One region of the Priestia sp. YIM B13491 genome, then DNA from elsewhere that is predicted to be linked to it. Evidence: riboswitches for the same ligand, from Rfam matches in the RefSeq annotation. Region 1 holds a riboswitch; each other region holds the start of a gene.

Region 1 (4,221 bases):
GAAATAGTCAAAAAGACGTAGTATACGTGATTCGAATGGTGAGCTTTGCTTTAATTATTATCCCGCCTATGAGTCTATTACGAGGCTACTTTCAAGGTAACCAGTCCATGGGACCATCCGCGCTAAGTACAATTATTGAACAAATAGTGCGCGTGCTGTTTATTTTAGCAGGAGCATACGCTGTTATTCACCTTTTTCATAGCACGATGACAAAAGCTGTTGGAATCGGTACGTTTGGAGCGTTTGTTGGAGGCGTAGGGGGTATAGGAATTCTCGGTGCGACTTATCTAAAACGCAAGCGGCTGATTATGAAGGAAGTAAACAGCGGAAAGAATAATAAATTCATTTCGTTCTCTTCAATGTTCAAAGAGCTTGTGACGTACGCTGTTCCATTTGTCTTAGTTGGTTTAGCGATTCCAATCTATCAAAATATTGATACGTTTACGATTAACATCCTTTTTCAATCAATAGGGTATGGACAAGCTAAAGCCGAAATAATCAACTCTGTCATTGGATTAGCTCAGATTTTAGTGATGGTGCCGGTATCGCTAGCCACCGCCTTCAGCATGTCGCTGATTCCCGGCATTACATCTTCTTTTGTGCAGGGAAATTTACGAGAAGTAAAAGGAAAGATTACAAAAACGCTGCAACTGCTGTTATTTTTTACTCTTCCTGCTGCTGTGGGGCTTTGTTTATTAGGCAAGCCGGTATATATGATGATTTTTGGAGCAAAAAACAGTCCTGAAATCGGTGGAGTTGTTTTACAATGGTACGCGCCTGCTGCCGTTTTATTTGCTCTTTTTACAGTAACAGCCGCAATTCTCCAAGGAATTAATCAGCAAAAGAAGCTAATTTTAGGCTTGGGCTTAGGAATTGTTGTGAAGCTAGTATTAAACGTACTGTTGGTTTCAAGCTTAAAAGAAATTGGACCGGTTGTCGCGACTTACGGAGGGTATGGTGTATCGGTTATATATAACTTTTATTTAATTGAAAAATCCATTTCTTACCGAGTTCAATCACTGGGACAAGCTGCGTTGACACCTGTTTTATTAGTAAGTGTGATGTCAGCCGCTGTGATTATCGGCAATTATACTTCTCACTATTTTTTAGAAAATAAGCTGTCTGCATCTTCACTTGCAATTAGTACATCTTGTATTTCAATTGCTTTAGGTGCTGCCGTGTATCTAGGACTTGGCGTAAAAACAAGTTTAGGGCAATCCGTTGTATTAAATAGAAGAAAAAGAATGTAAAGGAGAGAAAGTAGTGTCAAAACGATTTGTACTAACCGTAGCGGCTGGAGGATGTATAATAATTTCCGGCGCGCTGCTGCTATTAAATTGGGAAAGAGTGTTTGGAGATTATCGTCCCATTCAAACAGCAACAGCTGTATTCAAGTTAGAAGTGGGAAGTCAAGATGTAGCAAAGACTACGGATTCAGATGATGCTCTTCACTATATGGTTAAAAAAGGGCATTTAGATGAATATATTCAACTGATGAATGAAAAAGGCTATGTGTTAAAAGAAAAAGACATTAATCATAACCGACTTGTTTTTAACGATGGACAAGAGGATGAGCAAATTTACTACAAGCGCTTTGCTAGGAAGTATACGATGATTGATGGAGAAGGGTAAAAGCATTCACTGAGAATAACTACATACTAAAATCATTAAAAGAAAACACCACCTTGCGAATAAAAGGGGGTGTTTTTTAGTTAGGTTATCTTATCTTAGTTTCGCTCTTGCTATACCTGTTACGACCATACTAGTAATAAAAATAACTACGATTCCAACATTGGTTGGGTTATCAAAAAAGATTTTTGAAACCGCCAAAGCGATAATGAGTCCAATAGCTACTCCAGATAATTCTTTTATCAATTTCAACGTTAACACCTCTTAAAAAATATCGCTCAGGAAAAGTCTAACATTCTTGGTAAAGTGTTTTCAATCGATAGTGGATTAACAAAAGAGATGTAATAAAAGTGCTCTGCTACACATGATCCTTCTAGAAGACTAGCAGACTTACCGTAAGCGCTTTGCTAGGAGGCATACGATGATTAATTTAGAAGGTTGATCTGTATTTTAGTAGACTAAAACCGTATAATCCTATCTGTTTTTAAAGTTTTTTTGCGTAAAAAAAGAAAAATAATATTGACAATTGTTAAAAAACTATTAATATTGACTATATTACATAAAACAAATAGCTATTGTTTTCCTTATCAAGAGAGGTGGAGGGACTGGCCCTGTGAAACCCGGCAACCGCTGTCTATGACAGAATGGTGCCAAATCCTTAAGAACAGTATGTTCTTGAAGATGAGGAAGAGACGTTTGGTTAACGAGCTCTTCCTTTATATAAAGGAAGAGCTTTTTTTATATTATAGGGGGAGTAAGTTAAATGAAGAAGTTTCTTATTTTAGCCGTTGCGCTTGTACTACTCGTAACTGGCTGTCAGTCAAAAAGCACAAAAAGCAGTGGAAGTGAAGAGAAAGGAAAGAAGCGAATTGCTCTTGTTTTACCTGAAAAGATTGGAGTTAACCCGTTTTTTCAACAAATGGATGATGGAGCAAAACGCGCTGGAAAGAAGTATAACATTGATATAAAGACAATTGAATCCACGGACCAAGCAGCCATTGAAAGTAATTTGCGTGCTGCCGTAGCAGAAAATTATGATTTGATTATTACATCTTCTTTTGAATCCGAAGATGCGTTGAAAAAAGTAGCTCAAGAAAACCCGCAGCGTCAATTTGCGATTATTGATACAGTGGTCGATTTACCAAATGTAAGAAGCGTTGTATTCCGTGAACAAGAAGCTTCATATTTATTAGGAGCAGCAGCAGGATTGGTTACAAAAACGAATAAAGTAGGAATGGTTGCAGCAGATGATATTCCATTATTAAAAAAATGGACGGTAAGCTTTAAAGAAGGATTACAATCAACAAACCCCAAAGCCGAGTTTCTAGTAAACTACGTTGGAAGCTTCTCTGATCCAGCTAAAGCAAAAGAACTTGCTATTTTACAGGCTTCAAAAGGAGCTGACTTTATCGCCGGAGCTTCAGCGGTAGGCGACTTGGGTGTATTTGAAGCAGCAAAAGAAAAGGGTTTTTATACGGCTGGCCAAGATATTGACCGTACGGAAGTAGATCCTGAGCATATCGTTTTATCGCAGTTAAAAGGATCTGATGCGGCTGCTTATGAAACGGTAGAAGCACTCGCAAATGACAAATTTAAATCGGGCGTAGTGACATACGGCTTAAAAGAAAAAGGTGTTGGGTTAACGTATGTGACTCAAGACAGCAAGACACCTCTTAATGACTTTGTAGGGCAAGATGTAATTGATCAATTAAAAGAAATTAAAGATTCGATTATTGATGGAAAAACCGTGGTAAAAGATCCGTTAGCCAAGTGAGTTGAAAAGAGAAGTCGAGTAAGGCTGGCTTCTCTTTCTTATTTTTGAAAAAATCCTAAAGTGGAAAGGAGCAATGAATGGAATGAGTGAGCTGCTGCAGTTAACGAATTTGACGAAAAAATACGGTTCGTTTTTAGCGAATGATAACGTGTCATTTACGCTGAAAAAAGGCGAGGTTCACGCGCTGGTTGGAGAAAATGGCGCTGGGAAAACGACGTTAATGAGGATGCTTTACGGAATGGAAAAGCCGAGTTCAGGAAGTATTCAGCTACATGGGAAAACCGTCTCGTTTTCATCTCCTGCAGATGCCATTAAAAACGGAATAGGCATGGTGCATCAGCATTTTATGGTTTTTCCTCATTTTACAGTGGCTGAAAACATTGTCTTGGGGCATGAGCCAAAGAAAGGCCTCTTTTTTAATAGAAGGCAGGCGAAAGCAGATGTACAGCAATTAACCGAAACGTATCAAATTTCAGTAGATGTTCATAAAAAAGTAAAGCATTGCTCGATTGGAGAACAGCAAAAAATTGAAATTTTAAAAGTGCTGTATCAAGGAGCAGAAAACATTATTTTAGACGAGCCTACCGCCGTTCTTACTCCTCATGAAGTGAAGGAACTATTAAAAACAATCCGTTTTTTAGCTTCTCAAGGTAAAAGTATCGTTATTATTACACATAAGCTGCAAGAAGTGATGGAAGTAGCGGACCGCATTACGGTTCTTCGAAATGGTAAAGTAGCCGGCGTCACAAGTAAAGAAGATACCAATGCTCACCACCTAGCCAGGCTGATGGTAGGGCGAGAATTAAAAGAGCGTCCTG
Region 2 (4,221 bases), on a different contig from region 1:
TCAAAGCCGCTTTGTCAGCCGATTTCAACAGCAGATCTGTTACTTCTTTAAGAGAGCGGTTTAACATAAATAAATTAAATAAGACAACGGCAGAGTGCGGAACTTGAACTGAATACTCTTCTTTTAAATCTTTTTGTATCAGCACCGTAGGAGGTGGACTCGTTTCATCTCTTACTTTTTCGCAAAAATCAACGTTTAATTCTATTTCTTTTGTTAAATAAGAAGCTAGTAAATTAGCATTTAAACCAGCTAGCGGTTCCCCTACATGAGTTTCTTTTCCATAACACAAAAAGCTTGGCATGATCTTCCCAATTGATCCTGAGTACACATAGTTCGTTTGATCTCCAGGATAGCGGCTGAACACCGGTTCTGCATTTAGCATGAGAGAAAAATCCAGCTGATGTTTGCGGGCAAGTTCTAAAAGAACAGGCACTGCTTTTCTCATCCCAAGCGAATTTACTTCTTCATCCGGTACCGACAGCAGCAGGATGTTTCCGTCAAACTCTCCGTTGCATGCTCGTTCAACCATACTGATATGCAGGGCAATGCCTGCTTTCATGTCCATCGTTCCTCGGCCAAAAAGCCAGTCTCCTTTTATCATATCTTTTTGTACGTGCGCCGGAACTTGTTCCATATGGTTATAAAAAGTACTCGTTAATGTATCAGCGTGAAAAGCATCCTTTTTCCACTGTCCATAATCTTGTACATCCACTACATCGTAATGACTTACGAGTACAACTGTTTTATTCGTATTTTCCCCTTGAACAAAAGCTGTGACAATCGATCGCCCGTCTCCTGTTGAATGAAGCTCGACTTGCTCGTTTTTTTGAAAGTAAGGCAGCTTCAATAAATACGACGCTATCGATTCAGCCATTTCAACTTCTGCCATCGTTCCTGTCACGCTAGGTATAGAAACCAATTCGCTTACAAGTTTTTTTAACTGTTCTTTTGTTTGATACAAAGATGTTTTGTTCGACATACCCTTCATCTCTTTCCTTTTTCTAAATTTTCTATCAAACAAAACCATTCGTCAATCCCTTTGACAGAGACCCTTTCATTCTATCCCTATGTATCATAGTATGGCGCTGCCTTTACACACATGATAAAAAAAGAGTGCGCGGCTAGGGATAGCACCGCACACTCTTTTTTTACTTTTGGTCATCTTCTAAAAAGTCTAGGATACGATCAATAAGCTGTTCGCTTCCTGCATCGTTTCCGTGTTCAAGAGACATTTCCATTTCAATGCTCCTTTCATAAAATATTCTTGTTTTATAACATACCACAATTCATTTCGAATGTAACCTTTAATTTGCGTAAAAATTTCGACAATTTACAATCAATTTTAAAACCTAGTGAGTATTGATTATACCCACCAGATTCTTTGCTTGTCAAAAACCATGCTTTCTATTTAAAACCACTTAAAAAATAGAGGCGCGAGCAGACTTTTTCTATAAAAGACAGCCTACTCGCTCAAGCTTGGAACAGCATGATGAATAAATTTCTAGTTCATTTGCTTTTTGTACATCTTTAATATCTATGCCTACAGCATATGTACGAACATGGTTTTCGACCACAATTTCATAAAATGTTTCTAACTCACGATAAGCTACTTGATAATGCTTTCCTAATAATTTCACTGCTTCCTTTAATGCTTTCTCTCCTGTATGTGCTGCAACTGCTGTATGACTCATAAAACCCTCTCCTTTTAGAAAAATAAAAAAAACTCATTTTGCTTTGATGCAAAATGAGTTTTTCACCCGTTTTATCACCCAAAGCACATGCTTTGCTGGTAGGAGCACCTTACATTCGTAGGTTGCTGTGGAGTCAAAGAGCCAGATCTCTCGTCCACTCGTGATAACTTTTTTAATTTAAAATTTATTTTATCAAACAATTTCATCCGCGTAAATAGAAAAATAAAAATATTTTAATTTTTTTGGTAATGGAATGAATTCAAAAAATGAAAGCTGAGATTAGCAAAATAAGAAGCTGCTACAAGCAATGCCTCTTCATTTAATGAAAAAGAAGGATGGTGCCATTCATATTCTCCAGCTGTACCCATCCATACAAAAAATCCTGGTACATGCTGCTGATATACGGCAAAGTCTTCTCCTCCAGGCGATTGTTCAGCTTCTACGACTTGGTAACTAAGATCCTCTGCCGCTTTAGTAGCCAGTTTTTCCAGCGTATCATCATTGTTCACTACAGGAAGATATGGATACCATTTAACGTCTACTGAAGCCCCGAAAGCTGCCCCAATCCCTTCAGCAGTTCGTTTCATAAGAGCCGGTATTTTTTCTCTTGCTTCTTCTTGAAAGGTACGCACCGTTCCTTCAAGCGTTACTTTGTCAGGAATGACGTTCCACGAGCTCCCTCCATGGATTTGAGTTATGCTGACAACAACATTTTGAAAGGGGCTGAGATTACGGCTGACAATGGTTTGTAAACTAGTAACAATTTGACCAGCAGCAGCAATCGGATCTATTGTTTTTTCAGGAATACCCGCGTGACCTCCTACTCCTTTGACGTCAATTTCAAAACGATCAACACTTGCCATTAAAGGTCCCGGTTTGATACCAATGGTTCCTACAGGAAGATCCGGTTTGTTATGCATCCCAAATATCGCTTCCACTCCTTCGAGCACACCTTTTTCAACTAGCATTTTTGCCCCAGAAGCCGTTTCTTCAGCTGGCTGAAAGATAAATCGAACCGTGCCGCAAAGCTCCTGCTGACGCTCTTTAAGAAGGATAGCTGCTCCGATTATAGAAGCCGTATGAAAATCATGGCCGCACGCGTGCATCACACCGTTCACTTCAGAAGCAAATGGCAGATTGGTCTTTTCTTCAATTGGCAGCGCATCAATATCAGCTCGAATAGCGATAGTAGGTCCCGGCTTTCCTCCCACAATTTCTGCTACTGCTCCTACGTCTAATTGGAATGTATCCGCTGTAGAAATATCATAGTGCTTTAACCACTTTTTAATACGTTTAGTTGTTTCATATTCTTTCATTGAAAGCTCTGGAAACCGGTGCAGCTCACGGCGTATGTCTATTAGCTCATTTAGTAGTAATTGATCTGTCATATTTATCACTCTTTCACATTTCTTAATTTGGAGAACTTCTCTATCTTTTACGACAAAGAGTGTACCTCATTGAATTTTTTATAAAGAAATACGGTCGTATAGTCTTCTGCAAGGTGCTTTTCTTTAGCTTGAACATATCCTTTTCGTTCATACATTTCAACTAACCAAGGATGTTCTTTTGCTGTTCCTAAAGACACACCTGGTGATTTAAACGTATTTTTTATTACCTCTTCTTCTACTCGATGCAGCAGCTTAGATCCAACACCTTTCCTGGTAAACAACGGGTCTACTGCAAACCACCAAAGATGCGGAACAGCAAACGGACCTGGATGTTCTCCCCAAGGCATTCGTATCGACACAGTAGCAGCGATTCTTTTCTCTTCTTCATATACATAGCAAAGGTTTTGAGAAATATTTTTCTTAACAAGAGCAAGATCAGCAGTAGCTGCTAAGAAAGGAATACCTAGCTCTCGAATAGGCTTATATGCTTGTAGAGTTAAGTTCAATAAGTTATCTGCGTCGTCATTTGTTGCCAAACGGAATTCATTTTTCATCTCTTCGTCTCCTTATGTAGTGCTTAAATATTTTATTTAACTTATAAGTTTACTAAGAATTAAAAAAGACAGACTGCCGCCTTGCCTCACTATACAACTGCTTTTATAACGTGTCAATTCTATTTATCGTTTTCTATAAAGGGTATAAATAAAACAAATACACGCAGTTTTCTGCGCGTATTTGTTACATATCAAGACAAATTTTAGGACTCACTTACCGTAGCTTTTAAATTAGCTGCCAACACTACAAGTTCTTCTATAGATGCTAATTCCTCCTGTGAAGCCGCTGCTACTTCTTCAGCATAAGCAGCTGCTTGTTTGGCAACCTCTGAAAGCCCCATGACAGACTCCATTACCTTGAACGAATACCCATCAATCTCTCCTGTTGCCCTTGTCATTTTGTTCATTTGTTCTTGAGCAGCAAAGACATCTTCCATGATTGTGGAAAATTGTTCAGTTACATCTTCGACAGTGGCAATCCCAAGTGTGACTTCTTCTGTATTGACTTCCATGTTTTGATAAGCCTGCTTTGCCTGCGCTTCAATTTCTTTTAACAGATGACTGATTTGTATAGCGGACGTTTTAGAT
Region 3 (4,221 bases), on a different contig from region 1:
TAAATACATAAGCGCCTGTTTAAAAGCTGCATAATGATCAACGTATACGGAGCGAATAGAACGATTCTGTACGTTTTCGCACACGGCTATCGGTCCGTACTGCTGATAATATTCAATCGTGCTCCAGCTGCTTGCTCTAGAACAAATAATCACTCCATCAACTTGCTTTGTTTTTAGCATATGAAGCGCTTCTTCTTCTTTTTTCACATCATAGTTCGTCTGACAAATAACAAGCTGATACTGCTTTTCTAACGCTTGAGATGCCACTCCTTCTAAAAGCAGACTAAAATACGGATGATTAATAAAAGGCAAGACGACGGCAATCATATTTGTTTTCCCTTTTGATAAGTGAACGGCATTAATGTTTTGTTCATAATTAAGTTCGTGAATAACCTGCTCTACCAGCCGGCGTTTTTCTTCTTTTACATACGGATGATGATTTAGCACCCGGGATACAGTCGAAACAGATACACCAGCTTTTTTTGCGATATCTCGGATATTTGTCATGTTTTCACCTTTTTCTCTTGCGCTGAAACGCGTTTCATACTTTATTCTCATTATAAAGTGAAACAGCAAGAAGCTAAACCCGTTACCATCGTGTTTTTATTCATTTACGTAAGGAGGTCATTTCATGGGTATTTTATTATTCATTTTATTATGCGGGATTGAAATTGGAGGAGCGGCTTATGCACTTAAACAGAACGAGACGCTTTGGAAGGAGTTAGATGATGAAAAGCCGACTGATTTTTTTAAACAGTAAAAAACCCTTAAAAAGAACATTCTTTTTAAGGGTTTGATATTACGCAGCTTCTTTAGATGACTTTGACTTTTTATTTAAACGAGGAAATCCAATTACAATTGCAATGACCCCGCAAACCGCTGTTAACATTGGGTAGAATGTAAATGGAATAATCTCAATCGGTGAAACTTTAGCAAATCCTGCTGCGAGAAGCATTTGTGCGCCGTAAGGGATAAGCCCTTGAACGCTGCATGAAAACAAGTCAAGCAGACTGGCTGATTTACGATTATCAATTGAATATTTATCAGAGATTTCTTTTGCTAACGGACCTGCTGTAATAATTGAAATCGTGTTATTAGCCGTCGCTAAATTAGTTAAACTTACTAGTCCAGCGATGCTGAATTCGCCGCCTTTTTTTGTTTGAATACGTCGTGTTAATAAATTCAATAAGAACTGAATACCGCCGTTATAGCGAATAAGCTCAACCATTCCGCCGATTAGCAGAGATAAAATAATTAACTCTGACATTCCGCCAATACCTTCTGTCACAGTTTTAGCAAGAGAAGAAAGCGTGTAGCTTCCATCAGCTAATCCAATCACGCCGGCTAGCACAATTCCTCCGGTTAAAATACTTAATACGTTTGCACCAAATATGGCAGCAACCAGTACGCCGACATAAGGCAAGATTTTAAACCAGCTAAAATCTTTAATTTCTACTGATGACGTATTGCCTAGCGTCATTACAAGCAATAAAATTACCGTAACAATCGCTGCAGGAAGGACAATAAAAAAGTTTACTTTTAATTTATCTGACATATTTGTTTTTTGCGTACGAACTGCTGCAATGGTCGTATCAGAGATTACGGATAAATTATCTCCAAACATTGCACCACCAACAACGGCAGCAACTGCTAATGTAATGGATACATGCGCTTGCTCACTGATTCCTACAGCGATAGGCCCTAGCGCAGCGATTGTTCCCATTGACGTTCCCATCGAAATTGAAATGAATGCGCCAATAACAAAGATTCCGACTACCACTAAGCTTTGCGGAAGCACAGACAGAGCTAAGTTTACCGTTGAATCAACAGCTCCCATGCCTTTAGCAACTTGAGAAAAAGCACCTGCTAAAATAAAAATAAGCACCATAATAATGATATCAGGATGCCCTGCTCCTTTAGCAAAACGCTCCACTTTTACATTAAGTGAATCTTTACGATTCATAGCCAGGGCCACAATGGCTGCAATAATAATGGCTACTAATACAGGAAGCTTATAAAAATCTCCCGTTATAATTCCTGATCCGACAAACAGGACTAAAAAGACGCCCAGCGGTAACAGCGCCCAGCCGTTTCCTTTTTGTTGTTCCATTCTTAACACCTCTTGTTTACGTAATAAAAAAAGACCTCTTCTTATTGATAAGAAGAGGTCTCTTATTTGTATCATAAGATTACCCTTCTCATCTTCCAAACGAAACATCGTCTGCTGGATTTGGCACCGCACTGCGTACAGCCAGTTGCCGAGACATCATAGGGCCAGTCCCTCCGTCTCTCTTGATAAGAAGTTTATAGTTGTTTTAAAAATAGTCTTTCACTACTGTAATCTCTTTTTATTTAATTGTCAAATGCTATTTTAGAAAAATATATAGTGCGAAAATTCTCACATCAATTAGCTACGTCTCGTTTTAAAAACGCTGCCCAAGCTATGCCCATAAAGAAGACAAAATGGGCAACTAAGATGAAAATGGAAAATGGAATCGTCATGCCGTCAAACAGCGGCTTCATTCCGTCCATATACTGCACAAAGTTCGTGTTGGCAAATAATAAAAATTTCCCCCACCATAAACCTAGCTCTGATACCAGTCCTGTTACAGCTTTCGCGCCGATACTTACGACAATAGCTAGACTGGAAGCAAGCGCGCTGTTTCTAAATAAAGACGACAGCATGAATGCGAACGTCATCATCATAAACGTTTCCATATACGCACTGTCATACGTAAGCGTAATGTTTTTAAGCAGCTGTGCATCTCCTTCTAGACTGGTAAAGCCAAAGAACAATGCTCCCCATACAAATGAAAAAAGCAAATAGCTCAGTAAATAATATAAGCTAATTAAAACGAGAGTTAGGTACTTGGATGCTAAAATCGTTGAACGTCTAGCAGGGCGAATTAAAAGAAGTTTAATGGTACCTGCTTCAAACTCTTTTGCAACCATTGACCCTCCAACAGCAAGCGCGAAAAATTGAACGAGAATCAGCATACCTGAACTAAATGACAGGAAGTTCAAAATATTGTCTTCTGTTCCTGCACTGTTTGCTACTTTCTTCATTAAAAGAGCCATACAAAGAGTTAAAATGCCGATTGTAATAAACGTGATTTTTGTACTTCTTTTGTGAAACCATTTCATGTGTTCATTTTGAATTAGCTTAAGCATGGTGCTCTCCTTCCGTAACGGACATAAACGAATCTTCAAGCGTCTCATACACAGGGGTAATTTGGTAGACTAAAATATCGCTGTCCACTAATTTTTTATTCACAGCTGGAATTTGCTCTTTTACAATCGCCACGTGGATACTATGTGATCTCACCGTTACTTCAAATTGTTGTGATAAAAGATCCGCTGCTTTTTGCGCATCAGACACTTCAAATTCTACGTACATTCCTTGATCTTGACGATTTGGAGATAAATCTTGAACGGCTTTTAACTCACCGTTTTGAATAATGCCAACGCGATCACATAATGCTTCTACTTCTTTTAATAAGTGGCTCGCGATTAAAATTGAAATTCCTTCTTCCCTGCAAAGCGTTTGTAAATATGTACGAAATTCTCTCATTCCCGCTGGATCTAGACCATTGGTTGGCTCGTCTAGTAAAAGCAATGCAGGCTTATGTAAAATAGCTTGAGCTACTCCTAAACGCTGTCTCATCCCAAGAGAATACGTCTTCACTTTTGCATGAATGCTGTTTTCAAGCTTTACTAAAGCAATCACTTCATCCAAGCGTTCTGATGTGATCCCTTCATGCATATTCGCAAAGTGTTTTAAATTTTGATAGCCCGTCAGATAATCATAAAACTCAGGGTTCTCAATAATCGCGCCAATTGATTTCATAGCTGATGTAAACTGTTCCTTTAAAGGAAAGCCGTTAACGGTAATCGTTCCCTCTGTTTCTTTAATGAGTCCTACGACGGTACGAATTAGCGTTGTCTTTCCAGAACCGTTCGGACCAAGCAACCCGAAAATCTCACCGCGCTCAACCGATAAGGATACATCATGCAAAATGGTTTTCTTCCCAATTACTTTACTGACATGATCTACTTGTAGCACTGTTTCTGTCATCATGTACATCCTTTCTTTAATTAGCAATACGCCTTCTATTGTTTCTCTTTTTTAACTATTTGTCTACTATAACCTTATTTTTGGAAAAGCAGCCTATTCAAACCATTCGTATTATCCGCTTACATTTGATAAAATAAAACAAATCT

The links. A riboswitch is a leader RNA that binds a small molecule or an ion and turns the genes downstream of it on or off. The one in region 1 is predicted to bind S-adenosylmethionine.
Region 2: it holds a riboswitch for S-adenosylmethionine, as region 1 does, so the genes downstream of both, ACFX4E_RS07825 (hypothetical protein) here and ACFX4E_RS05595 (BMP family lipoprotein) in region 1, are expected to answer to the same signal.
Region 3: it holds a riboswitch for S-adenosylmethionine, as region 1 does, so the genes downstream of both, ACFX4E_RS16835 (Na+/H+ antiporter NhaC family protein) here and ACFX4E_RS05595 (BMP family lipoprotein) in region 1, are expected to answer to the same signal.

Annotation. Positions count from the first base shown of each region.
Region 1 covers NZ_JBHZOR010000001.1:1,079,059-1,083,279, forward strand. The annotation lists gene ACFX4E_RS05580 (putative polysaccharide biosynthesis protein) at 1-1,250, shown strand, start outside; gene ACFX4E_RS05585 (hypothetical protein) at 1,264-1,632, shown strand; gene ACFX4E_RS05590 (hypothetical protein) at 1,723-1,881, opposite strand; SAM riboswitch class I at 2,211-2,317, shown strand; gene ACFX4E_RS05595 (BMP family lipoprotein) at 2,393-3,403, shown strand; gene ACFX4E_RS05600 (ABC transporter ATP-binding protein) at 3,486-4,221, shown strand, end outside.
Region 2 covers NZ_JBHZOR010000002.1:320,760-324,980, forward strand. The annotation lists gene ACFX4E_RS07820 (M20/M25/M40 family metallo-hydrolase) at 1-979, opposite strand, end outside; gene ACFX4E_RS07825 (hypothetical protein) at 1,449-1,691, opposite strand; SAM riboswitch class I at 1,760-1,861, opposite strand; gene ACFX4E_RS07830 (amidohydrolase) at 1,925-3,079, opposite strand; gene ACFX4E_RS07835 (GNAT family N-acetyltransferase) at 3,127-3,633, opposite strand; gene ACFX4E_RS07840 (methyl-accepting chemotaxis protein) at 3,837-4,221, opposite strand, start outside.
Region 3 covers NZ_JBHZOR010000004.1:363,530-367,750, reverse strand. The annotation lists gene ACFX4E_RS16845 (LacI family DNA-binding transcriptional regulator) at 1-507, opposite strand, end outside; gene ACFX4E_RS16840 (hypothetical protein) at 632-760, shown strand; gene ACFX4E_RS16835 (Na+/H+ antiporter NhaC family protein) at 800-2,110, opposite strand; SAM riboswitch class I at 2,196-2,302, opposite strand; gene ACFX4E_RS16830 (ABC transporter permease) at 2,404-3,171, opposite strand; gene ACFX4E_RS16825 (ABC transporter ATP-binding protein) at 3,164-4,075, opposite strand.